DNA from 4 places in the Aliiglaciecola sp. SL4 genome. Region 1 is predicted to be linked to each of the others. Evidence: predicted binding sites of a transcription regulator. Region 1 holds the regulator's gene; each other region holds the start of a gene.
The links. The regulator FNR, encoded in region 1, switches genes on or off when oxygen is low (the NO sensors DNR and NnrR bind a similar motif). The targets are predictions, from matches to a motif close to TTGATCTAGATCAA.
Positions count from the first base shown of each region.

Region 2: a site for FNR is predicted at 5,736-5,749, ahead of frdA (fumarate reductase (quinol) flavoprotein subunit). Genes of this name have one in related genera too.
Region 3: a site for FNR is predicted at 5,495-5,508, ahead of uspE (universal stress protein UspE). Genes of this name have one in related genera too.
Region 4: a site for FNR is predicted at 5,203-5,216, ahead of AB6T38_RS15645 (cytochrome ubiquinol oxidase subunit I). Genes of this name have one in related genera too.

Region 1 covers NZ_JBGOSE010000002.1:33,646-41,340, forward strand. The annotation lists gene AB6T38_RS03855 (hypothetical protein) at 1-188, shown strand, start outside; gene AB6T38_RS03860 (glucosaminidase domain-containing protein) at 181-990, shown strand; gene AB6T38_RS03865 (DUF2987 domain-containing protein) at 987-1,616, shown strand; gene AB6T38_RS03870 (patatin-like phospholipase family protein) at 1,627-2,688, opposite strand; gene ttcA (tRNA 2-thiocytidine(32) synthetase TtcA) at 2,704-3,591, opposite strand; gene uspE (universal stress protein UspE) at 3,727-4,659, opposite strand; gene fnr (fumarate/nitrate reduction transcriptional regulator Fnr) at 4,773-5,510, opposite strand; gene AB6T38_RS03890 (sulfite exporter TauE/SafE family protein) at 5,536-6,201, opposite strand; gene ccoS (cbb3-type cytochrome oxidase assembly protein CcoS) at 6,198-6,383, opposite strand; gene AB6T38_RS03900 (heavy metal translocating P-type ATPase) at 6,396-7,695, opposite strand, start outside.
Region 2 covers NZ_JBGOSE010000001.1:732-8,426, forward strand. The annotation lists gene AB6T38_RS00010 (dienelactone hydrolase family protein) at 395-1,132, shown strand; gene AB6T38_RS00015 (prenyltransferase) at 1,282-2,283, shown strand; gene frdD (fumarate reductase subunit FrdD) at 2,306-2,698, opposite strand; gene AB6T38_RS00025 (fumarate reductase subunit C) at 2,695-3,078, opposite strand; gene AB6T38_RS00030 (succinate dehydrogenase/fumarate reductase iron-sulfur subunit) at 3,075-3,794, opposite strand; gene frdA (fumarate reductase (quinol) flavoprotein subunit) at 3,781-5,601, opposite strand; gene AB6T38_RS00040 (SDR family oxidoreductase) at 5,925-6,674, opposite strand; gene AB6T38_RS00045 (histidine phosphatase family protein) at 6,705-7,406, opposite strand; gene AB6T38_RS00050 (acyl-CoA dehydrogenase family protein) at 7,519-7,695, opposite strand, start outside.
Region 3 covers NZ_JBGOSE010000001.1:740,781-748,475, reverse strand. The annotation lists gene AB6T38_RS03410 (F0F1 ATP synthase subunit epsilon) at 1-360, shown strand, start outside; gene AB6T38_RS03405 (AtpZ/AtpI family protein) at 367-735, shown strand; gene AB6T38_RS03400 (ATP synthase subunit I) at 738-1,025, shown strand; gene AB6T38_RS03395 (F0F1 ATP synthase subunit A) at 1,081-1,806, shown strand; gene AB6T38_RS03390 (F0F1 ATP synthase subunit C) at 1,799-2,077, shown strand; gene AB6T38_RS03385 (F0F1 ATP synthase subunit delta) at 2,081-2,917, shown strand; partial or broken gene AB6T38_RS03380 (alternate F1F0 ATPase, F1 subunit alpha) at 2,940-4,518, shown strand; gene AB6T38_RS03375 (F0F1 ATP synthase subunit gamma) at 4,520-5,422, shown strand; gene uspE (universal stress protein UspE) at 5,573-6,490, shown strand; gene AB6T38_RS03365 (hypothetical protein) at 6,959-7,405, shown strand; gene AB6T38_RS03360 (helix-turn-helix transcriptional regulator) at 7,539-7,695, shown strand, end outside.
Region 4 covers NZ_JBGOSE010000012.1:72,071-79,765, reverse strand. The annotation lists gene AB6T38_RS15665 (ATP-binding cassette domain-containing protein) at 1-685, opposite strand, end outside; gene AB6T38_RS15660 (ABC transporter ATP-binding protein/permease) at 675-2,279, opposite strand; gene cydX (cytochrome bd-I oxidase subunit CydX) at 2,279-2,389, opposite strand; gene cydB (cytochrome d ubiquinol oxidase subunit II) at 2,409-3,545, opposite strand; gene AB6T38_RS15645 (cytochrome ubiquinol oxidase subunit I) at 3,542-5,134, opposite strand; gene AB6T38_RS15640 (DUF3365 domain-containing protein) at 5,408-6,049, opposite strand; gene AB6T38_RS15635 (NAD(P)/FAD-dependent oxidoreductase) at 6,058-7,329, opposite strand; gene AB6T38_RS15630 (sigma-54 interaction domain-containing protein) at 7,540-7,695, shown strand, end outside.

The sequences.
Region 1 (7,695 bases):
TATTTTTAGTGTTGTTAGTGCTTTCAATTCTTTCGTTTGGGATTGGTTTAATACTATTTTTACCCTTCTATTATAATATTAATGGTTTGCTGTATTGTGAACTTTTTGGATATGGCAGCAGTAGCAATAACTTTAACTACCAGAGCCAACAAAATGGGTCTGACGGAGACACTACATTTGATGCGTAACCTCGACTTCCCAACACCCAGACGTATTCTCTATCTATTGGTGATCTGGGTGTTTGGCGCAGTAGTATTAAGTTATCCTTTTCTGTTCCCACCAAAGAAGTTAGATCCTTTTGATGAGCAAAATATTGCACCATATACTGAACAGAAAATGCCTAATTTCTCTGAAATTTTTCCAGTGGTGGTTAGGAAAAAAGCATTTTTTAACTACTTACTGCCGGCAATACGCCATCACAATAGGGTTATTATTGAAAAACGAACATTTCTAAAAGAAATTAAAAGTGTGATTGAACAAAATCAGCCTTTAAATACTCTGCAACAAACAAGGTTAGATTCATTGATCACGGAATACCGTGTTGATCCTAAACAAGAGTTATCAGAAATAGTAAGTTGTTTATTGCGTAAAGTTGATGTGATACCCGCTGAATTAGTGCTTATGCAGGCCGCCAATGAGTCGGCTTGGGGGACCTCAAGATTTGCCAAGCAAGGTTTTAACTTCTTCGGTCTTTGGTGCTTTCGAGAGGGCTGTGGCTTCGTTCCTAAACGTCGTAATGAAGGGGCGGTTCATGAAGTGGCTAAATTTACCAGTTTAGAGTATGCTGTAAGTACATATTTTCGAAATATTAACCGTCACCAGGCTTACGCTCAGTTGCGCGACATACGAGCCAAATTACGTAACAGTAATCAACAAATTACCGCTGAAAAGTTAGCAAAAGGCTTGAAAAATTACTCCGAACGCGGTGACGAGTACATTAAAGAGCTCATACAAATGATACGTTTTAATAGGAAGTTTTTACCCGCATGAAATTTTTAAGCTTTATTTTTATTTTGGTTACTTTTTGTAGTTCTGCTTTGGCTGATACGCTGTCTGTTGAGTATTCTAGCTTTTATAGCCATCTTAAAAAAATCGATAATGAAGAGACGCCCGCATTACAATTCGCATTTGGTTTTAAAAATGTTAGAAACGGTGGCTTGTGCCAAATTCAAAGTGCGAATATCGTCACTCAAAAAGTAACCCTTCCGGTTACCATTACCCCAGAATATCGTTTTTTATTACCGACCGAAAAAGCCTTAAAACAAGCTAAAGCTGTAGTAGAACTTGAACTGGGTGAAAATAGTAATCAGTGTGACATGTCAGTGCAATTGGAAACAAAACCCAGTTATTTGCAAACCCAATACACTCATCAAGAATTACAAGATTTGTATCAACAGTACGCTATATTTTTCGACGATATGGGAAGTTTTCTTTCATTCCTAATGCCTCCAGTTAGCGGGTTACAGTTTTATTTCGATAACATTGATAGAGACTCGATACCGGATGCATTATACGTAGATGAACATCATGTTGTAGTCAGTGAGGATTGGTTAGAGCAGGGCGCTCAGGTGAGCTTTTCTGAGGCCCCGTACAGAATTACAGCAATAACAAAGTAAACTTAAAAACTTAGTCCAGACGTAATTGATATTTAATTTGCGCTGCGACTCGTTTCACACTCTGGCGTCCCTCTTCAATTAGCTCAGCGGCACGATGGAACTCCATGATGCCGAAGTCTCTTAGTTGAGGTTCGATGAGGATATCCGGTGGATCTCCGGCTAAACGAGAACGCGTTACTCTTGCTTGAAGAATATCAAGAGAGTTCGACATTACGCCTAACATGCTAGGGGTGTTGTCGGTTAATTTCATTTTGCTAGTTGTGAACTCTGTTTCTATATTTTCTGGTTTTTCCTTATCAATTTCTAACGAAGGGGAAACTTCTTCATTTTCCAATTCGTCATTTTCATGCAAAGACATATTCTCTAAATCTTCTAAGGACTCAAGATCCTCTTCATCAATTTCGCTGTCTTTTTTAAATCTACCACTAAAAATACGTTGCATAAACGAGTGACTTTTATTGAAAAAATCATTGGTTCGCTTCTGATTATTTTCATGTTCCAACTGATATTGAGCTTGAATTTCAGGTCTAAAATCGGCACTTAAATTGACCGCAAAAACGAAATCAGCTCCAAGTTGACGGCATAAGTTTACTGGTACAGGATTTACCACAGCACCATCCACTAACCATCTTCCTTTAAAAGCAATTGGCGGAAAAAGAGCGGGTATTGCACAGGATGCTCTCACCGCTTCGGCTAATGGGCCTTGGGTAAAAGAAACCTCTTTACCACTATAGAGATCGGTGGCTACTACACCTAATGGTTTGGATAATTGTTCAAACTCTCGTTCACAAAAATTCTCTTCAAGGGCTTTAAATACTTTTATACCACTGGCAAGTCCGCCTTTACGAAAGCCAACCCCCATAAGCCCAAGTACTTGCCACTCAGATAAAGAACTAGCCCATTGTGCAAGAGGTTCTAATTTATTACTCGCATAAGCGGCACCAACGTAAGCACCTATTGAACAACCTGCCACTACATCTACTTCAATACCAAGCTCTTCTAAGGCTTGAATAATTCCGATATGCGCCCAGCCTCGAGCGGCTCCGCTTCCTAACGCTAATCCAATTTTCATCTATTGAAGTGATCCTTAACTTATATTGATAATATTTACGGTGTCATCATTACTAATGGATGGCGACGAAAAGTCTTCTTGATCAAATCCAATATCACCGTTTTCAAACGGTGTTTGTTGTGTTTCTAAAGTTTTAAAGTCGAAAAATTGATTGTCAGCAAGATGGGAAGGAACCACATTTTGCATCGCTTTAAACATACTCTCTATTCTACCCGGAAAACGCTGATTCCAATCTGTTAGCATGTTTTTAATCACCTTACGTTGCAAGTTCTCTTGAGAGCCACACAAATTGCAGGGAATAATCGGAAATTCAAGTAGTTCGGAATACTGGGTTATTTCTTTTTCAGAGCAATAGGCTAATGGTCGTATAACCATTTGTTTACCATCATCGCTGACGAGTTTTGGAGGCATAGATTTTAAGCGTCCCCCATGAAACATGTTCAGAAATAAGGTTTCGAGCATGTCATCGCGGTGATGTCCCAAAGCGATTTTTGTCGCCCCCAAACGTATTGCCGTTTTATACAGTATTCCTCTACGTAACCTTGAACAAAGGGAACAAGTGGTTTTGCCCTCTGGAATTTTATCTTTGACGATGGAATAGGTATCTTCGGTGACAATTTCATAAGGTACTTGTAAATTTTCTAAGTATCTTGGAAGTACATCCGCGGGGAAGCCAGGTTGTTTTTGATCTAAATTAACCGCAATAATTTCAAACTTTATAGGGGCAATTCTTTTTAGAAACATCAAAATATCGAGCATAGTGTAACTGTCTTTACCGCCAGACAGGCAAACCATCACTTTATCGCCATCCTCGATCATGTTGAAATCGGCGATTGCTTTACCTACATTTCGTCTTAAGCGCTTTTGAAGTTTATTGAAACTGTATTTTTTACTCTCAGACAGAGACTCGATCTTACTCATTATATTCCTAGAAAACATTGCAATCAGCGCAGATTATACCTGTCCTCATAAAGGACATAAACACTCTAATTTCAAATGTTTTAGGTAAAGTTCTGCTCTGATATTGCTAATGTATTACTAGTGCTTGAGTGGACACTCAAAACCTTCAGGTTTTATGGCTAAAACATCACAATTGAGAGAGTCGATCGTGTGTTCAGCGGTATTACCAATAAGAGCTGCGGTAATCCCTGTTCGACCTACAGTTCCAATCACTACTAACTCTGCATCTATGGTTTTAGCAACTGATGGGATCACATCTTCAGGTAAACCTTCACTTAGATGCTGGTTTTCTTGAGGTATATTGAATTGTTGTGCATGTTCAAGCATACATTTAGCATGATGCTGCTTGACTGATTCCGTATAACCAACGGGATCAAACTCTGGAATTTCTATGGCAATATTCACCGGTGTCCCAGGGTAAGAGTTAACAAGGTTGACTTTGCCTTCTAATAAATCAGCCATCATCCCTGCAGTTTTCGTAATGGTTCTATTTAAACTATGGTGCTCATCATCTTCGCTACCCACATCTACAGCCGCTAAAATGTTGCCATTGCTTGGCCAGTCATGTTCTTTGACAAGCAATACAGGCACGGGTGATTTTCTTAATATATGCCAATCGGTAGGGGTGAAAATAACCGATTTCAAGGTGTCGTGCTCGTGAGTGCCTTTTACAATTAAGTCATAACTGTGGTCAATCACCTCAAATAAGACACTTTCATAAGGACGATTATGCCAAACTACTTTGATATCTACAGAGGTTGAAGAGTTAGCTGACAAGGGCTCAACGATATTGGCTAGCCAATCAGTTTTATCATCCACCACAGCTTGGCGCATTGTTTCTCGTTCATCTACGGTTAACATAGTGGTCATTTCATACGAGAAATCGTAAATGGAAAGAAAGGCAGTAACACTTGCCCCCGTTTTTTGTGCCAGTAAGAGAGCACGTTTAAACGCTTTCTGATCATCAGTGGTCGGGTCTACAACGGCTAGTATTTTGTTAAATATGGACATTAGTTAACTCCCTTGAAAGGTTTACACTTACAACTTAAGTGTATGGGTAATTTAGCTATTTTGCCAGTTAACCGACTATTTGTTTTGACCTAAATCAACTTAACAGGAAAGGCTTATCCGCAGGCTTTATTCTGCAAAACATGTTCACCGAGTTTAGTTCTAAGGGTGGATAAATCGAGGAGCTGGATAAATTTGCCATCTACTTTTATGATATTTTCTTTTTGAAAACGGGTTAATAAACGGCTCACGGTTTCTACGGTAAGACCTAAATGGTTACCTATTTCGTTGCGCGTCATGGTTAAGTTGAACTCTGTTTCCGAAAAACCACGAGAGTGAAAGCGGTCAGATAAATTAACCAAAAAATGTGCAAGACGTTCCTCTGCGGTACGTTTATTCAATAGCATCATCATACTATGGTCTTGGTTTATTTCCGTGCTCATGATCTTAAGCACTTCTTTACGTAAAGACGGAAGTTGCTCGCTCATAGTATCAAGCTTGTCATAGGGTAACTCACACACCATAGAGGTTTCCATGGCTTGGTTGTAACTTTGGTAACTGTCTGAAAAGAGTCCGTCGAAACCAACAATATCACCAGGAAAATGAAACCCGGTTATCTGTTGTTCTCCATCAGGGGAGGTAATATAGGATTTAAATGAACCTGTTCTTACCGCAAATAAGGAGGTGAATTTCTGCCCTGGAATAGTGAGCTGATCATTTTTATGCAAAGGACGTTTACGCTCGATTATCTCATCCAAACTTTCCATTTCTGTTTGGTTCAGGGCTACGGGGATGCAAAGGTGGTTAAAACTGCAATTTTGGCAGCGAATACTGAACTTGTTCGAATCAGACATTAGATAATTCCACTTAATTCATTCGTTACCAATTATGAATCCCTTGGTAACATAAAATCAAGCCAAATAAACATAATAAAACTGCGACGCTACGTTTTACTAAGGATTGTGTTAACCAACTTCTGATTTGAGTGGCGCTAGCTCCCATTGCTAACATAATAGGCAGTGTGCCTAAACCAAAACAAAACATGGTCAACGCACCTTGTACGGCGCTGCCAGTGGAAACACTCCAGGTTAATGTTGAATATACTAATCCGCAGGGCAGCCAACCCCAAATCACACCATAGGGTACGGCATACATAGGGTGTTTAAAGGGAATAAAACGTTTTGACAACGGACTGATTTTACGCCAAAAAATAGCACCAACTTTTTCGACCTTGGTGAGCAATTTAGACCATTGACCCACATAAAGCCCCAGTAATACCATAAATACCCCACCAAACAGGGTGAGTACTTGTGGGTTGATGAAAGATTGGGTTGTGACAACTTGCCCTAAAAGTCCGGCGATAGCGCCAGCAACACTGTAGGATAAAATACGTCCTGTATTATAAGCGATTAAAAATGGCCATTGTGACTGATTTTTTGGCAAGGCAAAGGTAAATGAGGTAACAATACCGCCGCACATCCCTGCACAATGTACACTACCTGCAAGACCAATTAAAATCGCTGAGAACCAGCTGATATCGTTCATTCTTTATCAGTTTTAGGGGTTTTTTGTGGTGCTTTTTTGTCTACGTCATCATCGAATAAAATGTTGTAACCTTGACGTTCTAAATCTTCAAATTGATTTGACTTAACTGCCCAAAAAAAGATCCCGATAGCTAACAAAACGAGCAGTATAGCGATGGGGATTAATACATAAATAATACTCAATTTAGTTTCCTATTAACGGAGCAGACGAATTGAATTTGCTACTACAATGATTGAACTTAAAGACATACCGATAACGGCCATCCATGGGCTTAAGTATCCAGCCACTGCAAGAGGAAGAATAAGTGCGTTGTAACCTATAGCCCAGACCATATTCTGTTTAATCTTATGGCGTACCTTGATTGCCATACTAACAGCAAATTTTACATTACTTAATTTCGAATTTAATAAAATGATATCGGCTGAACGTTTCGCCATGTCACTCGCGTCACCTACTGCAATAGATACATCGGCAGCCGCTAATACAGGCGCGTCATTAATACCATCTCCAATCATCAACACTTTATGTCCATCAGCTTGTAAACTTTGGATGTAATTGAGTTTTTGTTGAGGAGTTTGCCTAAAATACACATTGGGAATTCCCAAGGCGTTGGCAACCGAGGTAGCACTTGTTTCGGCGTCACCACTTAACATCACTAATTGTTTGCTACTCAGGTCATTGACGAGCTGTTTAGCGTCTTTTTTGACTACATCTTTTACCGTGAATGCGGCGATTAATTGTTTGCCTAATTGCAAATACACGCGAGAGTCATCAGGGTTTACTGGCAAATTTAATTTATCATCTAAAATGCTTAAATTACCAATCTTTACAATTTGTGATTGATAGGTACCTTGCAAGCCTTTGCCAGCAATGGTGTCTACGTGATTAACCTCTAGAGGCGTTTTGGATTGAAACGCTTGGGAGATTGGATGTTTAGAATACTGCTCGATGCCAGCCGCTAAGTTGAATACAAAATTTTCGTCTGAATGATTAAATAGCTCAACTTCACTTACACTAAAGTGACCATTAGTGAGGGTACCTGTTTTATCAAAAATTACCGTATCGACATCAGGCATGACGTCAATTATATTTGCTCTTTTTACCAATAAACCATATTGGTTTAACTTTGCTATGGCGCTAGTTAATGCCGTGGGGGTTGCTAAGCTTAATGCACAAGGGCAGGTGGCGACTAAAATCGATATGGCCACCCAAAATGCCCGATCTGGTTGATAAGCTAACCAACCGAAATAACTAATCAGAGTAATTCCTAGAACAATTACAATAAAATATTTTGAGGCTACATCAGCATACACTGCAGCCTTGGGTTTATCGGCAAGGGCTAATTCTTGCAAACGTAGTATTTTATTTACTAAGGATAATTTAAGTTCATTTTCAACTTCTATTTCAAATGAGCCTGACAGACTAATGGTGCCGCCATACACATGGTCACCAATATTCTTTTTGATTTTCTCAGACTCACCCGTCAACATGGAC
Region 2 (7,695 bases), on a different contig from region 1:
AAGACTATAAATGGCAAACTTGCGACGACCAGAATTGATTTAGTTCTGTTAATCGAATTGGGCTGATCAAGGTATGGCTTATTCATTCAAGTCTGGCTTACGATATTTCAAGGGATCTAACCCCGCAGGTTACTATCAAACCTGTCCTGATTATTAAGCGAAGAACTGTATATTGCAGAAGTTCAGAGTTAGAATGATTTAAAGGTAAGGCACAAGAGCAACATAAATCTGATACAGATTTTAGAGAGCTAAATCCATTCTTTCTTGATGTATTTAAGGGCTCAGCTTTGGTTAGTTGGCAGTAAAATTAAAAGCCGCTTATATAGGCTATGTAAACAAACTGGCCATCAAGGCAACTAAACCAATTGGGCTAAAAATAAGGTTGTAATCATTCATGCAAATTCAAAAAGACACCATCGATTTAAATACCGCCACAGGACCAATGCGTTGTTATATTTATCGCCCTGTGGATGAGGGCGTTTATCCGTCCATTATTTTTTATTCTGAAATTTTTCAGCAAACTGCGCCCATTAGTCGCTCTGCCGCCATCATGGCTTGCCATGGTTTTGTGGTGATTGTTCCTGAAATTTTTCATGAGCTTAATGCCCTTGGCACCGTTTTAGCCTACGACGATGTTGGCAAAGATAAAGGTAATGCAGATAAGAGCCAAAAGCCCTTAATTGACCATGACACCGATACTGTGGCCATGCTGGATTTTGTGAATTCTGCTTCTTATTGTTCAGGTGAAGTGGGAGCTATGGGGGTCTGTATTGGTGGGCACTTGGCTTACCGGGCGGCCCTTAACCCTGCCATTAAAGGTGCTTTTTGTTTATATGCAACAGATATCCACAATAACGCTTTGAGTGCAGCGCCAGAGCAACAAAGCTTAGCCAGAATGGCCGATATTCAAGGGGAGATTCATTTTGTGTGGGGTAAACAAGATCCCCATGTGCCTAAAGAGGGTAGATTAACTGTTTATCAGCAATGCCTGGCAACGGGCATTAATTATCAATGGTGTGAAGTGAATGGTGTACATGCATTTATGCGAGATGAAGGAGAGCGTTACGACGGTGCTTTAGCCTTGCAAATGTATCAACAGGCGGTCGCTTTATTTCAGCGAGTGCTGCGTTGATCAATTTTTAGAGTTGTTTTTTGGGCGTAAACTTTAGATACTCAAAGAGAAGTTTTAAGGGCCGTGGAGTACGCGTGCTTTTCGGTTTTTAATTATACATTCACTGCACTACGTCAATTTTTTGAGCTCACAACATAGAAGAGGTGACAATGTCACAGGCCATATGGATTCATGCACTTAAGACTGTGCCCCAGATCGATAAAGCATCTTGGGATAGTTTAAATATTTTGACTAAATGGCTGGTGGCGAGTCGCTTTTCAGTCACGATCATGAGTTTTACCTCGGCTATTATTGGCATATTACTGGCGTTAAGTACCGCTAGTGTCGATTTAAGCCTTGCGGCTTTGTGCATCATCGGTTTGGTGTTAGCCCATGCCACCAATAACTTGCTGAATGATTATACCGACTCGGCAAGAGGGGTAGATAAAGGAAATTACTTCCGCACCCAATACGGTACCCATGTTCTGGAAAGCGGATTGCTCACTAAATCACAGTTGATGAAGTATATAGTCGCAACAGGGGGCTTAGCGATTATATGTGGCGCCAGTATCATTTACATCCGCGGTATTGAAGTGTTGTGGTTAATGTTAGCTGGGGCATTTTTTGTGTTGTTTTACACCTGGCCGTTGAAGAAACTTGCCCTAGGCGAGGTGTCAGTTTTAGTTGTGTGGGGGCCATTAATGGTCGGCGGAGCTTATTATGTTAGCAGCGGACAATGGAGTAACGCTGCTATGTTAATTGGTACTTTATACGCTTTGGCACCCACAGCGGTTATTTTTGGTAAACATATCGATAAAATTGAGATGGATAAGAGCAAAGGGATTTATTCCCTACCGGTGTTGCTTGGTGCCAGTAATTCGCGAAAAGCGGTACAAGTTATGCTGTTATCTCAGTATGTTTTGGCCGCCTACATTTATGTAAACGGCTACATTGGTTTTAGTATTTTAATTTTATTAGTCACCTTACCCACGCTTATTCAAACACTTAAAGTGTTCAATAAGGAACGGCCCACAGAGATGCCAGAGGGCTTTCGTAAAGAAGTTTGGCCGTTGTGGTTTGCGCCCAATGCTTTTCAATATACTCGGCGTTTCAGTTTGCTGTTTTTGCTGATGTTAATCTTAGAAAATATTATCTCTGGCATAGGCGTATAACCCTAGGATAAAAGCCATTTGCTTAGCTGATAATACCCGCTAACCAAATGCCTAAGGTTAGCAAACTGATCACTGCGGCGAGTCCATAACATATCAGTTTGACTAGCCCATGGTGTTGTACCTTTAAGTCGTGTAAACCATGGCGAATACGGTGGGCAGCATGAAATGTGGGCAGAATAATAAAAGCGCCACTGAACATCAGCCCCCAAAAACTAAAAAACCAATTGTGGGCTTGGGCATAGCTAAACTCCATCAATCCCAAGGGTTGCAGTAAACCTAAAAATAACACGGCGGCGGGAATAAAAACCGCAAAACACACGCCGCCAGCGCTGAATAATGCCCACCAAACCGGTTCAATACTGCGCTGGGGTTTCGTAGCAGTCTTATCGCTGTTTTGTGTTGTTAGCGAATTCATAAGTTCCCCCAAAATAACCAGAAAAATAAGATGATCACTGAGAATACGCCGGCCCATTGTCCTGCTACGAGCAGATTGGCTGGCACTGTAATTTCCCCAATTCGAATTGGCATCACTCTGGGAAACAACACAAAAAAGGTCCATGCGTGAAATAGACTGGCCATTAGGGCGATTAGGTTGATGACCAACACCCAAGGTTGAGCCATGGCGGCTTGCCAGTTGAGCCAATGACTTTCACCTTGCCATAAACTGAAAATGCCAGAGACTAAACACAAGATAAAAAATGTGAGGGGCAATACCGTCGCTTCTCGCAACATATAGGCTTTAAAGGCATTGTGTTTTAACCACCAGGTGCGAGACAGGCTTGTGTGATAAGTCATAAATTCCCCTTAAATAATTCGATAATCATGTCTTTAGCGGATTCAACTTTAGATTGATTAACTGCCGCAGCGGGATCTACATTCTTCGGGCAGACTTTTGAGCAAAATCCCACAAAAGTGCAGCTCCACGCGCCTTCTTCGGTATTCAACAACGGCATGCGTTGGGCTTTGCCGTGATCACGGTTATCCAAGTTGTAACGATGGGCTAGGGTGATAGCTGCCGGGCCTAAAAATTCAGGGTTTAAGCCAAACTGCGGGCAAGCAGAATAACAAAGTCCGCAGTTTATACAGTCGGAAAATTGTTGGTATTTCGCCATTTGTGCAGGGGTTTGTTTATGTGTTTCTGTGATGTTTTTCTCATCACTGATCAAATAGGGTTTTACCGCTTCAAGATGAGTTAAAAACGCATCCATATCCACAATTAAATCCCGCTCTACGGGGAAGTGGGCTAAAGGTTCGAGGAATATAGTGTCGGGGTAGTTACGCAAAAAGGTTTTACAGCCTAGTTTCGGGATACCATTGACCATAAGGCCGCATGAACCACAAATTGCCATTCTGCAAGACCAGCGATAACTCAAAGAGGGATCTAACTCTTCTTTAATATAATTCAGTGCGCCGAGTACCGAGGTGCTGTCATCACAGGGAATATCAAATTGCTGCACAAAAGGCGTTTCTGAGGTTTCTGGCAAATAACGACTGATATTAATGGTTTTCATTTTTGACCTCCTTACCTGCGTCACCGTATGCCCGTGTTGCTGGTGGCAACAGTGAAGTGTCAACTGGTTGCCAAGCTAGCTGTGCATCATTATTGGCTTGGTAGTGCACCAAACTATGTTGTAAAAAGTGCTCATCGTCACGGGTGGTGCAGCCTTCATCAAGGCGCTGGTGGGCACCTCTGGATTCAAGGCGCTGGTGGGCACCTCTGGATTCACGGCGTTGTAGTGCGGCCAAGCAGGTTGCTTCGGCCACATCTATGCCAAAACCCACTTCAATGCATTGTAATAATTCCGTGTTATAGCCGAGGCTTTTATCACTAATGCCTATTTGTTGGTAGCGAGCTTTTAGCGCCCGCAGGGTAGTGAGGGTTTGCTGCATGCCTGCTTGATCGCGATATATTCCGCAGCCTTCTTCCATGCTTTTCACTAACTCTCGTTTAATGGCTACCCAGCTTTCTGAACCTTGCTGGTTACGTAAGTCGTTGATGCGTTGTTGTTGAAGATGAAATTGAGCTTCTAAGGTCGCCGCTGGGGTGAGTGCTTGTTGTTGACTAAAATCTGCCGCTTGTACACCGGCTAAACGACCAAATACCAACAACTCACTGAGTGAATTGGACCCCAATCGGTTGGCGCCATGTAAACCCACTGAAGCACATTCACCAACGGCAAACAGGCCTTTAATGGTCGTTTCACACTGGGTATTGGTGGTGATCCCGCCCATGGTGTAATGCACCGCCGGACGCACTGGAATAGGCTGTTTAACTGGATCCACGTTGACATAGGATTTGGCTAACTCACAAATAAAGGGAAGACGTTCATTTAAATAGGCTTTTCCTAAATGGCGTAAATCTAAATAGACAACATCACTGTCGCCATAACGGCCTGTCCGTCCTGCTTGCTGTTCGTGCCAAAACGCTTGAGACAATTTATCTCTAGGGCCCAACTCCATGTATTTGTTTTTCGGCTCGCCAATGGGCGTTTCTGGGCCTAAGCCGTAATCTTGCAGGTAACGATAGCCCTGTTTATTTAGCATTAAACCACCTTCCCCTCGAGAGGCTTCGGTGATTAAAATGCCAGAACCCGGTAGGCCAGTGGGATGATACTGCACAAATTCCATGTCTCGCAGCGCTACGCCGTGTCGATAAGCTAGCGCCATACCATCACCGGTAACAATGCCACCGTTGGTGTTGAAGCGAAATAGTCTGCCTGCACCACCTGTGGCTAAAATAACCGATTTGGCGCGAATGAGATGTAACTCACCGGTGGCAATTTCTAAGGCGACAATGCCTGCGATTCGCTCTTCGTTTACCACTAAGTCGAGTACAAAAAATTCATCAAGACGCTGGATCTGACCATAACGCAAGGAGGTTTGAAACAGCGTATGTAACAAATGAAAACCGGTTTTATCTGCGGCAAACCAAGTGCGTTCTATTTTCATGCCGCCAAACCGACGGACTTGCACGGAACCATCTTTTTTGCGGCTCCAAGGGCAGCCCCAATGTTCCATTTGCACTAATTCTTGATGGGCGTGGCGCACAAAATAATCGACGACCGCTTGCTCGGCTAACCAGTCACCCCCTGCAACTGTGTCTTCAATGTGGGCGTCAAAACTATCGTCGTCACGGGTTACTGCTGCTGCACCGCCTTCTGCCGCCACTGTGTGGGAGCGCATAGGATACACTTTGGATACTAAACCAATACGTAAATCACAGCCGTTTTTTTGTGCCTGCTCGGCAGCTGCAATGCTGGCTCGTAATCCCGCTCCACCACCTCCAACAATAAGTACGTCATAATCTTTGTATTTCATTTCGTCCTATTTCCCTAACGGTGTGTTATCCAACTTAGCTCAATTTAAATCCCGCCTTTGTAAACAGGTGTTAGCTTTAGGTAGATAATATAACCATAAAATAAATAAGGTTAATACTGCTAAACGAGCAAATAATGACCTTGATCAATGAAATTTGCTTAGTTCGAGTGGTTTTAGGAGGATGCACAAAGCAAAGTGGCTAGTGCATCTTTTTTTTAGGCTAGTGGCGCGATATTTAATGTGAGTATTAGAGCCGCATAGGGGAAATGTTTGCGAAAGGTAGATAGCAGAGCAAGCCTTAACTTGCTCTGTTTATATGCTGTTTAACTCATTTTCTTTAGCCAGCTCAGGGGGACTATGCTCAAAATGGGTCGAAAGACCACCCAAGGCCATGCCGGCACGTAGCTGTTTGCGCCTTCTTTTTCGATGGCCTTAACCATGGCTTTACAGCCTGTTTCTGTATCTACAATAAAGGGAACTTTTTTAACTTTTTCGTTAATTTCACTTTTGATAAAACCAGGATGCACTGTGGATACTTTAATGGGTGTGTCTAATACATCAATTCTCATGCCTTCCGTGAGGGAGCTTAAGCCTGCTTTTGTGGCAGCATAAACATTCATGGCTCTGCGTGCGCCACGAATGGCACTGATAGACGAAATTGTGACTAAGTGTCCAGCATTTTGTTGTCGGAATATGGCCATAGCGGCTTCACACTGGGCAATTGCTGAAACAAAGTTGGTGATGGCTGTCTGCTTATTGGCGTAAAAATATCCTGTACCAATAGGCGCACCTTTTCCCATGCCCGCATTTACAATTACTCTGTCGATCTGGCCAAATTCTTGATGGAATTGGTCAAATACTTCGAATACTTGATCATGGTTGTCCACGTCTAAAGATTTAATTGACACCTTAATATTCGGATTGATGCTGAGTAGTTCTTGTTTTAACTCTTCCAAGCGCTCAATACGGCGAGCACACAAGGCTAGGTTTCTGTTCATTTTGGCAAACTCGATGGCCATGCCTTTACCTAGACCAGAGCTGGCACCGGTAATTAATATGTTTTTTCTGTTCATTGTTAGACTACACTTGTTTAGGTTTAAGGGTTACTTATAGGTGATCAATGCTCTATTTTCACCTTCGAAATGGCTGTGTTCGTTCAAGGTAGATAAAAATACTCTAGAGGGAGTATTCACTAATTTGGTTATACCGCAATTAACTAGGGTCCAATTTACCTGCATAACTTTTTCTGCCGGCACCCCTAACAAATACTGGCTGACCACAGATATAGGCCCACCAGAGGTAAAAACCGCTACTTTTTTCGCGCCATTTGCGTTTTTAGACACATTGTTTAAGGCTCTGATGACACGTTTCTGGTAGCAATCCCAAGATTCCACATATTGCTCACAGTGCTGACCAGACATCCAGCGATCCATGGCATCGTTAAACAATTTTTCAAAAGCCTGTTTGGGGTGATCATGTTTTAATATCCACCCTTTAACCGAGGGGGCATCAGCGAACTCTGGCCCCATTTGGGCAATGATGTCGTTATGATCGTATTCATTCCAACTGGCATCAATATTCCAGTGCGCCTCGTCTAGCTGTGAATCCATACCAGATAAACAATTTTGTAAGGTCTGTTTATGCCGTAGCATACTGCCTAAAAATACTTTATCGAAACTACCTATCCGACTTTGCAACGCACCGCCTAATACCTTAGCTTGCTGGTGCCCTATATCGGACAGTTTATCGTAATTTTGTTGGCCAAAAGATGCTTGGCCATGCCGAATCAAATAAATAGCCGTCAAAGTTTTTCCTATTCAGTTGTTGTTATCGTCGTTAAATAAGCTTGATGGGGCTCATCAAGCTTATTATTGATTGTATTGGCTTAGCGTATTAACCGCGTTACGGCAATTGCACTTATTTATTTAAATACTTTTTCAGCTCAATACGGGTGACCATACCCTGATGAACTTCATCTGGACCATCGGCTAGTCGCAAAGAGCGAGCTGCTGCGGCAAATCGTGCAAGAGGGAAGTCACTACACATTCCAGCTCCACCATGGAACTGGATAGCCATGTCTACCACATTTTGCAA
Region 3 (7,695 bases), on a different contig from region 1:
ATATTTTTGGAGTTAAAAGGCGTGAATAGTGTTGTTGTTGAAACGCCAGAAGGCAGCTTTGGCGTTTTACCCAATAGACTTGACTGTGTAACTCCTGTTGTCCCGGGAATATTGACCTATCAACTCGCAGCTAACGAGCATTCATATATTGCCATTGATGAGGGAATATTAATTAAAACCGGAAAACAGTTACTCATTTCCGTGCGCAGAGCAATTGTTGGAGGCTCTTTGCAGAAATTACACAAAACCGTTGAGCAAGAATTTTTAAAAGCAGATCAGGAACAGTTGGAATTACGCAGTGTCTTGGCCAAATTAGAAACCACATTCTTAAAGCAGTTTTCATCGATATCGAAAGATTAACTTACCATGAGTAAAACAGGCGGCACACAACAATCCCAAAAACAAGCAACGCAAGCGTTGGTTAAACAAGTAGCAACAAAAGCACAATTAAAACTAAACGCAAAACGCCGCTCCTCACCTGGAGTATGGTCAGGTTTAGGGATGATGGGAATTATTGGTTGGTCTGTGGCTGTACCTACTTTTCTTGGGGTAATGTTAGGCATTTGGATTGATAACAACTTCGAGCAACAACGTTCATGGACCCTAGCATTATTGCTTGCGGGGTTGGCCATTGGATGTTTCACCGCTTGGGGCTGGGTAAGTAAAGAGCACCAAGCGATCCATGATGCCGACGCTGATACTCAACATAACAATATAACAGACGAGGAAGACTAACTATGAGCGATCATTACAGTATGCTAATAGCGTTATTCGCAGGTGTTGTTTTGGGCATTAGTTTTTTCTATAGCTTATGGTTTACGGTACAAAAAGGGTTGCAGTCTAATCGCCCAGAATACTGGTTTATTGGTGGTTTTGTACTTCGCATGGGAGTCAGTGTGGCGGGCTTTTATTTTATTTCAAACCAGCAGTTTTGGCTGCTGATTTTGAGTCTCGTTGGCTTCTTAATTGGTCGAGTGATTACCAATAAAGTGCTAACTATTACGCCCAAACCCCAGATTCAGTGATTAAAAACAAAAAGCTTTAGTCGAATATTAGATAAAACAATAAAGGCTTAGAACCATGCATATTACGCCCGATGAAATTATTTATTGGCAATACGGCTTTTTTAAACTTAATGCCACTATCGTTTTTACCTGGTTAATTATGTTTATTTTAGTTTTGGGCGCGTACCTTATTACTCGTAATCTAAATGATCAATTGCGCCCGACCCGCTGGCAAAATGGTTTAGAAGTTTTGGTAGTGACAATTTTACAACAAATAAACGACGTGGGTTTACGCTCACCAGCAAAATATATCGGTTTATTGGGTACCTTGTTTTTGTTTATTGCCATGGCTAATTTGCTCACTATATATCCAAATTATGAGCCTCCAACCGGTTCGCTTTCCACCACAATCGCGTTATCACTTTGTGTATTTATTTCGGTTCCGTTATACGGAATAAAAAGCCAAGGGCCAATAAGGTACTTACAATCATACGCTCAACCTAACTTTTTTATGCTGCCATTTAATATTATAGGTGAGCTTTCTCGTACCTTAGCATTAGCGGTGCGTTTATTTGGGAACATGATGAGTGGTGCCATGATCCTTGCCATTCTATTAGTTATATCACCTTTTGTATTCCCAATAATTATGTCTTTGTTAGGGTTATTAACAGGTATGGTGCAAGCCTATATTTTCTTTATTCTCGCCGCTGTGTATATCGCCGCAGCCACTGCACAAGATCAGCAAACTATTCAAAAATACACTTCAATATCCATTTCTGCAAAGGAGAAAAATAATGGATAACCTCACCCTAATTGCAATTTGTTCAATCATTACTGCTGGGCTAACAATTGGTATAGGGGTATTGGGCCCTTCGTTAGCAGAAGGAACGGCAGTAGCAAATGCGTTAAAAGCACTTGCACAACAACCCGATGCCTCATCCACCATAACCCGAACATTATTTGTTGGCTTAGCCATGATTGAATCAACAGCTATTTATTGTTTTGTAGTGTCGATGATTATGCTTTTTAGCAATCCATTTTGGAATTATTTTATAGATAAAGCAGGAAGCTAAGCAATGCCTATAGATTGGTTTACCGTAATCGCTCAAACCGTCAATTTTCTAATACTATTGTGGTTGTTAAAGCGCTTTTTGTACCACCCAATTATTAACGGTCTGAATAAACGAGAAACCAAAATTGCGCAAATTCTAAGTGATGCAAAGGCAAAAAATGAACAAGCGAAAGTGTTGCAAACGGAGTATCAACTTAAATTAAGTCAAATAGAAAAACAACGCAGCGAGATCATTCATACAGCCAATCAAGAAGCGAAAGCTAAACGTCAAGAACTACTCGATATCGCACAACAAGAGGCGGCTGAAATTCTGGAAACTCGATTACATTCTATCGAACAAGAAATCCAAGCCTTGCAACAGCAAGTTGTGCAAAGAAGCATGCAGGAAGTCTTTAGTACGAGTCAAAAAATACAGAATGAACTTGCCGATAGTGAATTGCAAACATTGATGTTCAATAAGTTGTTGCTGCAACTTAACACCTTGAATAGAGAACAACACGCTCAGTTTAGTAAAGCGTTAAACGCCACTACAGCGCCTATTCATATTCACAGCACCTTCGAGTTAACTTCAGCACAAAAAAGCCGGTTACAACAATGGTTTGAAGAAACGTATTCATCAGACAAATTGGAAGCACTTGAGTTTAATTACACAATAAACCGAGAATTAATTTGTGGCGTAGAAGTTATTTTTGATGGCTGGAAAATTCCTTGGAGTACACAAAATTACTTGAATTCAATGAAAGAAAACCTGCAACACCAGTTGCCTAAAAAAGTGTCTACTCACATTAGCACCATAAAGACAGTTAATAAGCCAGATCTGGCGCAATCAAACATACGTTAAACCAAAAAAGTGAAGAGATAGAATGAAACAGGATCCTCGGGCAAGTTTACAGCAAAATTATGATTCACTATTTGAACAGCTAAACCAATCAAATAACGATGTGACGAGTAACTGTTTGCTTGAAGAAGTTGGTATTGTTAACAGTGTGTCTCAGGGTATTGCCACTGTAAGGGGCTTACCAGGTGTAGGTTTTGAAGAACTGGTGCTTTTCCCAAATAATATTTACGGAATTGCCTTTAATCTAGATGAAAATGAAGTTGGCGTAGTGTTGTTAGGTGACTATTGTCAGCTAAGTGTAGGTGACCAAGTAAAGCGAACTGGACGAGTGATGGACATTGTTGTGGGCGAACACCTATTGGGCCGTGTTATTAATCCTTTAGGCCATCCAAAAGATAGCAAAGGTCACCTTTCACAGGCACCTCGCTTACCCATTGAGCGCCCTGCTCCAGAAATTATGTCACGTTTACCAGTGACCGAACCATTGCAAACAGGCATTAAGGTGTTAGATGCCCTACTCCCCATTGGACGCGGGCAACGGGAATTAATCATGGGCGACCGACAGACCGGGAAAACCTCAATCGCCATTGACACCATTTTAAATCAGCGCGACAAAAACGTCCTATGTATTTATTGTGCTATCGCCCAAAAATCATCTTCAATTGCGAAAACCATTGGCATATTACAGCAGCACAATGCCCTTGAATACACAGTTGTTATGGTAACCGAAGGCAATGATCCGCCAGGATTGGATTATATCGCGCCCTATGCTGCAACCAGTATTGGCGAATACTTTATGCACGCAGGAAAAGATGTACTTATCGTTTACGATGATTTAACTCGTCATGCCCGTTCATATAGAGAGTTATCTTTATTACTTCGTCGTCCGCCTGGAAGAGAAGCATTTCCAGGAGATATATTTTATTTGCACTCGCGGTTATTGGAACGTTCAACTCACTTAAATGAAGAACATGGGGGCGGTTCCCTGACGGCCTTACCTATCATTGAAACCGAAGAACAAAATATGTCGGCTTACATTCCAACCAACCTAATTTCCATTACCGATGGGCAAATTTACTTGTCTCCCAAATTATTTGATTTGGGGGTATTGCCAGCAGTTGATGTGGGAAAATCCGTATCCAGAGTAGGCGGAAAAGCGCAAAGAGAGGGATTTAAAGCCGTTTCGGGCACATTAAAATTAGAATATGCACAATTCGAAGAACTGGAATCATTTGCGCGTTTTGGCGCTCGTTTAGATGACAGCAGTTTAGCAACAATCGAACATGGTAAGCGTATTAGGGGCCTGCTTAAAACAACCAGAGTCGTCCCCGTTGTCAGTACCTGCTCAAATTATTGTATTGTTAGCCCTAACACATCATTTCTTTGATGGGATTTCTCTTCAGTATATTCAACAGGCGCAAGATGCCGTAGTCGATGAAATTGATAACCTTCATGAGGATATTCAACACAAATTAGCCCTAGCGAATACCTTAACAGAACAAGAGCTCAAGGATATTCTAACTATGTTTAAACAAGTTTTAGCACCTTTGCAAAGCGGTTCTGATAGCCTTCCTCACGCTAATACGGAAAGCGGCGAATCATAATATGAGTGAATCGAACAGCGATTTACAACGTAAAATTGTCAGTGCAACTGATTTGAAATCAGTTGTTAGAACCATGAAAGCCATGGCTGCGGCAAATATAAATCAATATGAAAATGCAGTACTTTCACTGGAAGATTATTACCGAACCGTACAATTAGGACTAACCGCTTATTTTATCAATACTGACAAAAGTGACTATCCCGCTACAGAAAAGATATCCTCCCCATCAGATCATAAATCCAAAGTAGGAATTATTGTTATTGGCTCTGATCAGGGCTTGGTGGGGCAATTTAATGATATTTTAGTCGATTTTTTAAATGTGAAGCGGCAACAGTTCGGCGCGGCGCAACTGATATGGACAGCGGGTGAGCGAATACAGTCGTTACTCGAAGGACAAAAAGTTCTATTAGGAAGACAGTTTCCATTGCCTAATTCAATAGAAAGCATTACCTCTTTTGTTTCTGAGATTTTGATAGAAATCGAGCAACAACAAACAAAAAATCAGTTAAAAGAAGTTTATCTTTTTTTCAATCGTACTTTAGACAAACCTAACTATGGCCCTTGCTTTAAGCGGATATTACCTTTTGACCAAAAGTGGAAACACGAATTTGTATCACTAACTTGGCCTAATCAATGTATTCCAGAGTTGCTTGTTAATAATGCGACGACCTTTAGCACGCTAATAAAAGAATATATTTTCACATCCATTTTTAAAGGTTGCATAGAGTCACTAGCAAGTGAAAATGCAAGTCGACTTATAGCAATGCAGCGAGCTGAAAAAAATATAGAAGAGTTACAAGAGCAAATGCAAAAGTCATTCAATAAACTCAGACAAAGTGCCATTGATGAAGAGCTTGCTGATTTAGTGAATGGGTTTGAAGCCCTTACTGCCTTTGAAAAATGAAAATTATAGTAGGTATAAGGGAATCATTAGGTTTGCCTAAACATATTCGACTAAACTGTTTATTCACCAATATTGATCGACATCAAGTAGTGATTGAATAATCGGTGTATGGTCAAAGTGTATCGGCTTGATTCATTAATGGAGATTACTATGCAAACACCGCAAAAAATTCTAGTTGTCATCAGTGGCAAGCGTAAGCAGCATGAAGCCTTACTTCGGGCTTTAAAATTTGCCGAATTGAATGAAGTACATATTCATCTTCTGAATGTAATTTACGAGCCTATTTTAGATCTAACCGATGTGCTTTCAAGCGATCACCGTAAAGAAATGAAAAAAGAATATCTTGCAGATCGTTATCTCTATCTCAATACCATTGCTGAAGATCTGGAGAAAAAGAACATCCGTTGTACTACCCATGTCCAATGGTGTCGAGAGGTACACGAAGGTATCGAAGATGCCGTTAGCAAGATCCAACCGGATCTGGTGATCAAACGCATAACCGCAGACTCCATGAGTATAAATCCCTTTGCTATGCCAATCGACCGGCACTTGCTACGTTACTGCAAAGCACCATTGTTATTGGTAAAACACGCCACTTGGACAAACGCGCCTATATTGGCTGCGGTTGATGTGTTAGCCAAAGACGATAAACACGTTGCGTTGAATCAAGACATTTTGGAAGCGGCCCGACTTTTTGCACAGTTAGGAGAAAACGAAATACACACTGTGAGCGCGTATTTAGTGCATAACATGAGTGCCGCCATTGATTTCCCTACCATTAATTTTGAAAAACTCAGTGCCAATAGTGCTCAATTTCACAGTGATAAACTCGATAGCATGGAAAAAGCCCATGAAATTCCCATGGCCAAAAAGCATGTTGTAGCAGGCATGCCAGAAAAAGTAATCCCAAATGTAGTTAAACAAATCGACGCAGGACTGGTGATTTTAGGCACAGTGGCTCGTAAAGGCATTTCCGCAGCATTTTTGGGAAATACCGCTGAATCCATTTTGGCAGAACTCAATTGTGAGGTATTGGCTCTGAATATCGATGAGAGTGAGACGGAGTGATTTCAAAAAGCAAGAAGCCTAAAGCTCGTCAATAAAAAAAGATACCAAAAGGTACCCTTTACCTGGTTGATTTTTGTTCGAGTAACGAAAATAGCGTGTTCGCGATCTCAGTATTAAGGCCCTCCATAGGTTCTCATTACAAACATTTATCTGTTGTATGGGAGGAAGAAGCGACCAAAGAAAAAGTGGTTGTGACGGGTCCATCATATTGCGACGTGTATGCCCCACACCTAGAATTCATCTAGCCGATGGTACAGATATTTAAGAAAAGGGGTAACCACCATACTGGCGTTTTACTTTTTCAATCGGGATTAATTTATAATTAGGGTGATTCAAATCACAAATCGACTTGTTTAGTTTCGCCCCTTATTCTACTCTTAGAGTAAGAGCATCATCATTAACTCCGTATCCAGCGCTTATGGTGATGATTTGAGTGATTGTTAAACTCGACAAAGTACACGGGGTCCAATGAAATTATGGGAACATGGTAATTACGTTGTAGGTAAATGCCGACAAGTTATACTTTATAGTGGTCGAGGCCCTTGGAATGACGAAGCTCTTGAGAAAGGGATTAAAAATACCGGGGATGCTACAGAACTGGTTGATAAATCTCGCCCGTGGGGACAGATAACTTGTTTGTATGGAGAGAGTTTATTTCCCCCCTCAACCTATGAGATTTTTTTAGAACAAAATAGAATTCGTAAAAATAATGGTATAACTTGTATTGCCGTAGTGATCTTGAATTCGGATATTAGTAACACAATTAAGCAGCAACGCTCTATAGGTTATGAAGCGACAGGTATTGATTATGCTTTCTTTGACTCAGTCGATAACTCAATTCCTTGGTTAGAATCTAAAAAGATTGAATTGGATGTCACTGAAATTAAAACGTTTTTTGAAAACAGCATATTATAATATTACACCTACACAAAGTCCCAAAATCCGCACATTAAACCCCTAAACACATATAATGGCACCTAAAAGGAACTTTAAAACAATTCTTGATAAAGTTACAATTTAGGTACATTATCTAGGTATTAATCAAATAATGTTCCAAAATAGTAACTTTAAGGCCGTTATGCTAATTAAAGAAATTGTCTCAAATTTAGGCGAGCGTCTCAAACAAGCGCGATTAAATGCAGATTTAACGCAGCAAGACATTGCGGATAAAACAGGCCTTTCCAGAAAGGTAATTATGCGCGCAG
Region 4 (7,695 bases), on a different contig from region 1:
TACTGGTGATAGAGGTGAGTAAGGTCGCTATTCTAGTATTCGATTGGATGCGGTTTTGTATTTTACGAATATTGGATAATTTAGGTGGTTGAACTTGATTTTGCATATGCCAGATAGGCGCACTTTCAACGTGTTGAATTAAGCTCAATTGGGTGGATTTTTGAGATTTAGCCAGTTTTACAGCGTTACCTAAGGTACTTAATACTAATCCCAAGTAAATGACACTAAACACGACTAAAAACACTATTAATGGCCAAGTTAATGCGGGTGTAAACACTACCGCACAGAACATTAGCGCACTGATGGATAATAATACTCCGGCATTTTGGCCCACCCAAGCAATCCAAATTGACGCTACTTCTTCACTTTGATAAGCCAGTGCGTTTAAGGACGTATCCCGCGCAATAACGTGATTGTCAGCAAGAGATTTGAACACAGATACCCGAATGTCGGCTAAGGAGTCGAGTAGGTGATGATGGCCAAATAGCATACTGAAATAACCAGAAGCAATGCGCAAAATCGCTAGGCCTCGAATAACTACTGCTGGCAACATATAGTTAAAGCCCAGACCCGCAATCGCTGAGGCAGCAATAAACCATGAGGATACTAATAAAATAGTGAAACCCACCAGAAAGTGCACCATGGCGAGCAATAAGCTAACCGCCAACAGTTTTTTATGTTTCATTTGGGTTCCTTAAAATGCCATTTTCAAGTTGCCAATGTTGTGAAAACCAATGGGAGGGAATAGATTTGTGCGACGCCCAAATAACCGTTTTTTGCTGCAAATGTTGATGTAACAACAGGCTCAGTACTTTGTGTTGCTCTTGGGTAAGGTGGGCGGTGGGTTCGTCAAGAAAAACGACGTCAGCGTCAATTAGTAAAATACGAGCAAGGGCTAAACGTTGAGCTTCGCCTCCGGATAAAGGGGGATAGTCGCCTAAAGGTGTGTCTAATTGATGTTTTAGGTTAAACGCCCAATCATTAAGCTCGACATCAACTAACACTTCCCAAAGCAAATGATCAGGGATGTCTTTTCCCAAGGTTAAATTATGTCTAAGGGTATTATCTAAAACTACGGTATCTTGAGTAAGCATATAGCTAGGAGCTGGAAAGTGGTGAGATGCTTCTCGAAACCCCATTAATGCTTCTAACAGAACGGTTTTACCTGCGCCTGATTGCCCCTCTAAAAACACCCATTCTCCGGGGCGTATAGAGATTTTTCTGGCACTAATCTTAGGCTCCTGAACTTGAAAGTTCAGCCAATCTATACCATTGAAGTTTGGCTCTTTTAGCGTAGATTTTACCTCGTTATATATCTCTGCAAATCGTTCTGCACTGGCCTCTGCTTTGGATTTTTGATGATAGTATTTTCCCAAGGTTTTTAATTCTGCAAATAATAACGGAGCCACGAGTAGCATAAATAGACCAGTGTGAAGATCCATACTAGGTCCAAATTCAAACTCACCGATTAAACTAAAACCAATGAAAACTGCTACCAATGCGATTGATAAGGTGGAAAAAAAATCTAACACTGTGGTAGACAAAAATGCCACAGATACTACTTTCATGGTTTTAGAATTGACAATGTTACTGGCCTGGCTTAATCGTGTCTGTTGTTCTTGGTGTTGATTACTACTGGTAATTAAGGGGAGGGCTTTTAACCTATCAGAAAACATCGCCCCTAAACGTTCCAAAGCGATAAAATGTTTACGGTGGAGTGCAGCTGCACCTTTACCTACAATAATCATAAATAAAGGAACCACAGGCATGCTAAGTAGTAAGGAGATTGCCACAACATAATTAATTGGCGCTATCACCAATAAAATAACCAGCGGTGTTGTAGCGGCCATCCACTTTTGCACACAGTATTGACTGACGTAATTACCCACATCAGTTATGTGATCGAACATTAACTGTTGCCAATAAGCCGATGAATATCGGCGTATTAAGGCGGTTTGTTGTTGCTGCCAAATTTGTTGGATATCGCCTTCAATTTGGCTTTCAACGTTTGTTTTGCAGATGGCCGATAGACTATCTGCAAAATATACACTGGCTAACCAAATACTCGATGCAACCGCAAGGTATAACACCTTGCGGGCATCAATTGTTTGCTGCTCGACAACTATCGACATCATCATTTCAGCAAATAACCAGAATGTGAAGATTTGAGCAATAAACTGTATTAGCCTGACCAAAAACACCTTCATTTGCGGCACGCGAAAATCCATGCTTTGCCGCTTTAACCATTGTATAGCTTGAGGTGTTATTTGATTTTCCATTATGATTCGTCCGTACGATCCATATCTTCTGTTGACTCAAGCCACATGGCGTTAATGATGCCAAATGAACATGCTAATAAAACCCCTAAAATCCATGTGAAATACCACATAATTTCTCTCCTGTTATTATTAATAAATTGCGTGTGACTTGCTCAAGTCAGCTTGTTTCACTCGTCCTCTCATAACCCAGAAACCGTATGCGGTATAACACAGCACAATAGGTACAAACACACAGGCCACAATAAACATGGTTTGTAGAGTTAAAAACGACGAGGTTGCATCCCATATGGTTAAGCTTGCGTCAGGCATAATGCTGCTGGGTAGTAAAAATGGAAACATTGAGAATCCTGCAGTTAAAATAATGCCTGCAATACTTAGCGCACTTGCAACAAATGCCTTGCCACTTCTGCCGACACTAGAAAAGAAGGCGGAGGCCAATGCAGCAACAATACCTAGAACAGGGGCTGCTATCATCCATGGAAAGGCACTGTAATTTTGTAACCATCCTCCACTTACAATCGATACGGTTTTATGCAAAGGATTGCTGGTTGCAGCTATATCTACGTTTGAAGTAATTTGATAGCCATCGACGCCAAGGGCCAAATACACTCCTGCTAAGGCAAAAAGAGCCGCTGTTGTTGAAGCTAGTATTACTGACAAAGAACGTGCCCGCTGATATAGGTCACCATCGGATTTAAGTTGTAACCAAGTTGCTCCGTGGTTTAACAGCATTGCAACTGAAACTAGTCCGGTTAGCAGTGCAAATGGTGTTAGTAAACTGAAGAACGAGCCTGTATAGGTTGACTTTAAAGTCTCGTCTAACTCGAAAGGGATACCCAGTAGTAAGTTACCAAATGTCACACCAAATATTAGGGCAGGAATAAAGCCGCCTGCGAAAAGCGCCCAATCCCACATCATTCGCCATTTTTTATTGGTTAGCTTGCTACGGTAATCAAAACCTAACGGACGCATCCACAGCGCGATTAAGGTTAAGGCTAGTGCTAAATATAAAGCTGAAAACGCAGTAGCATAGATCATCGGCCAAGCAGCAAAAATAGCGCCACCGGCAGTGATTAACCACACCTGATTACCGTCCCAGTGGGGCCCTACGGTATTGATCATGACTCGGCGTTCTTGATCGGTTTTTCCAATCAGCGTCAATAATGCACCTACTCCTAAATCAAAGCCGTCGGTAATCGCAAAACCTATGAGTAATACACCTATCAACACCCACCAGATAACGCGAAGGGTTTCATAATCAATCATGAGTTTGCTCCTTGAGGTTGTTCATCGTTTAGTAGTTGTGCCGCCTCTTCTAATTCACGCTCGGCTTCGGCAAAAGTTTCACTGGGGCCTTTTTTGGCGTATTTCTGCATTAAATAAAAGGCGGCGATAAACATAATTGCATAGAAGAATGTGTAGGCTATTATCGTGATAACGACGTCAGTAACACTTAAATTGGATACAGATGCATGTACCGGTAATATTTCTGCAATTGACCAAGGTTGACGACCGTATTCGGCAACAAACCAACCCGCTTCTGAGGCTATCCAAGGAAGTGGTAGGCTCCAAAGAGCAAACCTCAATAACCAGCGAGGTTTAGTAATTTGGTGCTTAGTAGAGTAATAGAAGGCTAGGGCAAACAGCACTAACATGGCAAATCCAGAAGCAACCATCAGTCTGAAACTCCAAAATAACGGTGCAACTTTTGGAATACTGTAATCAACAGCTTGTTGAATAGCATTTTCGGAAGGGTTAGTAACATCATCCGTAAAAGGCTGTAAGAGCATGGCAAAGCCTAAATTGTCTTTGTGTTGCTCAAAATCAGCCCGTTCAGCTTCTGTCGCTTGGCCATTTCTGACTTTGTCTAATAAGTCGTAAGCTACAATTCCAGATAAAATACGCTCTCTATGGCGCTCTTTATGTTCTTTTAAGCCAACCACTTCTTCGTCTAGTGAGCGTGTGGCAATGATACCCATGGCGTAAGGTATTTGGATAGCATAATCGACAGATTCAGTTTCATCATTGGGTATGCCAAACAAGGTGAAAGCAGCAGGGGCAGGCTGGGTTTCATATTCAGCCTCGACAGCGGCTAATTTAACCTTTTGAACATCACCTAATTCATAACCACTTTCATCACCTAAAATAATAACTGAGATGACCGATGCTAACCCAAAGCTGGCCGCGATGGCGAAAGAGCGTCTAGCAAAAGCAACGTCTTTGTTTTTAAGTAAGTAATAAGAAGAAATAGCTAGAACAAAAATTGCACCGGTAACATAGCCTGCAGATACCGTATGTACAAACTTCACTTGCGCTACAGGGTTGAAAATGACTTCTGCAAAACTGGTCATTTCCATGCGCATGGATTCGAAGTTAAATTCTGCGCCCACAGGATATTGCATCCAGCCATTGGCAATTAAGATCCAAAGGGCAGAGAAGTTAGAACCTATGGCAACTAACCAAGTTGTCATTAAGTGTTTCACTTTGGTCATTTTGTCCCAACCAAAGAAAAACAAACCAACAAAGGTAGATTCTAAGAAGAAGGCCATAAGTCCTTCTATCGCCAAAGGCGCACCAAAGATATCACCTACATAATGGGAATAATAAGACCAGTTCATACCGAACTGAAATTCCATGGTTAAACCTGTGGCAACGCCAATAGCAAAGTTGATCCCAAACAACTTACCCCAAAACTTGGTCATTTGTTTATAGATTTCTTTGCCAGTCAAAACATACACAGATTCCATTATGGCAAGCATAAAACTCAAGCCTAAGGTTAATGGAACAAATATGAAATGAAACATGACGGTAGAGGCAAATTGCCAACGAGATAACTCAATTAGAGTCTCGTTCATACTGTTTCTCCTAGTGATTTAAAAAGTGTTGTCGAATCTATTATATTCCGATGGTTTCTACCTCGGAGTTGATCTTAATCAACATTATTGAACTCAAATTGCATTCTGCGTGCCAAATATGGAAAATATTTTAAGGTGTTGAAAGGATTGGAGTTTTATTTTTGGTGAGGCTTTATTTTTGGGCTTGTGTGTCACTTATGACAAGAAGTGTGTCATAAGTGACAGTTGCTGATTTGGCAGCTGATTTTGTGGATTAATTTGTTTGGCAGTAGTCTACTCAGACATAGGCGCAGTGACGCTAAAAGCGCCGCGAATATCATTTAACGAAAAGTTTATTGCCGTGTCCTGTGGGTAGTGTTGGTTTATTTTTTCACGTAAATCCGAGGATATATTTGTACCATGACAAGCAACACATAACTGACCAGTAGGAATGGCTTTCATCATTCTAAATTGCCCATTTTTAATATCACTAAAGACCAATTTATCCATTGCTTCGCCCTGTTTCAGTTGCTGTTCAAAGTTCACTAATACCTCTTTTTGCCACTCATTGGGTTGGTTATCGGTGTTGCGGGTTTTCAAACTTGTGCGACTTAGGGTCCAACCATTAGTGGATAGTTCAGCGGCAATTTTAGGTGCTTGTTGTTGACAAACCTCTACTGCACTTTCAAAGCCACCAGTGCCAATTGCATTGAGTAATTCACTTATGAGTTGCTTACCAAATTGCTGCATTTTTTGTTTGGCAATGTTTTGCATCTGTTGCTTTGAGGATGCTTCCTGATTTTGAAGCTGACTAATTGTTAGCGGGTCCTTTTTCGTGGCTGTTTCATCCACCTTAGTAGCCGTTCCATAAGATCTGCAACTGACAAGAGTTAACACACCTATTGTAGTTACACATATTGCTAATATTTTATTCATAGTATTTCCTATTCTAGTCGTTCTATTCCAAGTGCTTTTAGCACATACTTTTCGTAAACCGGTTCACTTGTGCCCGTGCGCATTTTCCGCATGAAGTATTTTTCAAATGCAATTTTGGCTAAATGTACCCATTTCCCTTTTTTAAACCAGGCGACATTACGAGGCGGAATTTGCGGCATGGCTACAAATGCTGCTCCTGTGTTGCCCATGTCGGCTAAGCAAATTGCATGCATAGTGCCTTTAGTGTGAGGCGGTTGCTTGTCAATAATGAGGGCTTTTAGATTGTGGGCGATGGCGGTCATCATAGTTTCGATCATGTAACCTGTTTTAGGCGTTCCTGTAGGGACTGGAGTTGCCTCAACTGGAGGGATAGCAACACAGACTCCGCCGGAAAATATATTCGGGTAGGTTGGATTGCGATGGTATTCATCGGTGAGAACGAAACCTTTAGGGTTGCACAAAGCATCAACATTTGCCACAGCGTCAACACCACTGAATGGAGGGATAAGCATGGCATGGTGAAATGGTAGTTGATGCTCGAATTCAACTTCACCTTTTCGGTTTAACTCAGAAACAAACATCATACTTTCAGTGACCTTATCTACGCTGCTGTTACAAGTCCACTTTATGTCTCTGGTTCTAAGTTCTGACTCCAACATGGTTTTAGAGTCTCCCACACCACCTAAGCCCATATGCCCGATATAAGGTTCACAGGTAACGAAGTGAATGGGTACTTTGTGGCGGATCTTAGCGTCTCGGAGTGCTTTATCTAAGATAAACGCATATTCGTATGCAGGCCCAAAGCAACTGGCGCCTTGGAAAGCACCAACCACAACTGGTCCTGGATTTTTTATTAGCTTTTCAAAATCTTGATAGCATTGTTGAGCGTGATCTAAGGTACAAATGGATTGCGTGTAAAAGTCAGGTCCAGCTCCTTGAATATTAGCAAAGGCAAGTTTAGGTCCTGTGGCAATTATCAAATAATCGTAGTCTATGCTTCGGTTGTCGTGGGTTAAAATAACATTGTTTTGTGCATCGATTTTATCCACCCTTGCGCAAATGAATTCAATGCCTTTTTTATTGAGATATTTTTCAATGGGCATCGTTATTGCGTTAGGCTCTCGCCATCCAACAGCAACCCAAGGGTTGGAAGGAACGAACCGGAACTCAGCTCGTTCATTGATCACAACAACTTGGTGTTCCTTGCCTAATATCTCTTTTGTTTCATAAGCCGCTGGCATGCCACCGGTTCCTGCGCCTAAGATCACTATTTTAGCCATTTTAGATCCTTACTTTTTTAATATCGTTAAAGGGTACGACACGTAAATACTTAATAAGCAAGACCCGTGCTATAAATTCAAAATTGTTTAAGGTATTGAAAGTTATATGTTTTATTAAAATCATTTGAGATGATTTAGATATAACTTGATTCCTGTGTCATTTTTGTCAGAGTATGAGTCAATAATGACTTAATGAAGGTTTCACCGATTATGAATGTGAGTGTCGTACAATCGATGATTGATGCAATGGAAAAGCCGGCAATTTTTATTGATCTTGAATACCGTATTTTAGCCGTTAATCCAGCGTATCGAGATACCTATGAAAATGAAGTGATAGTAGGTAAAAGCCGCTGTTTTGAAATTTCC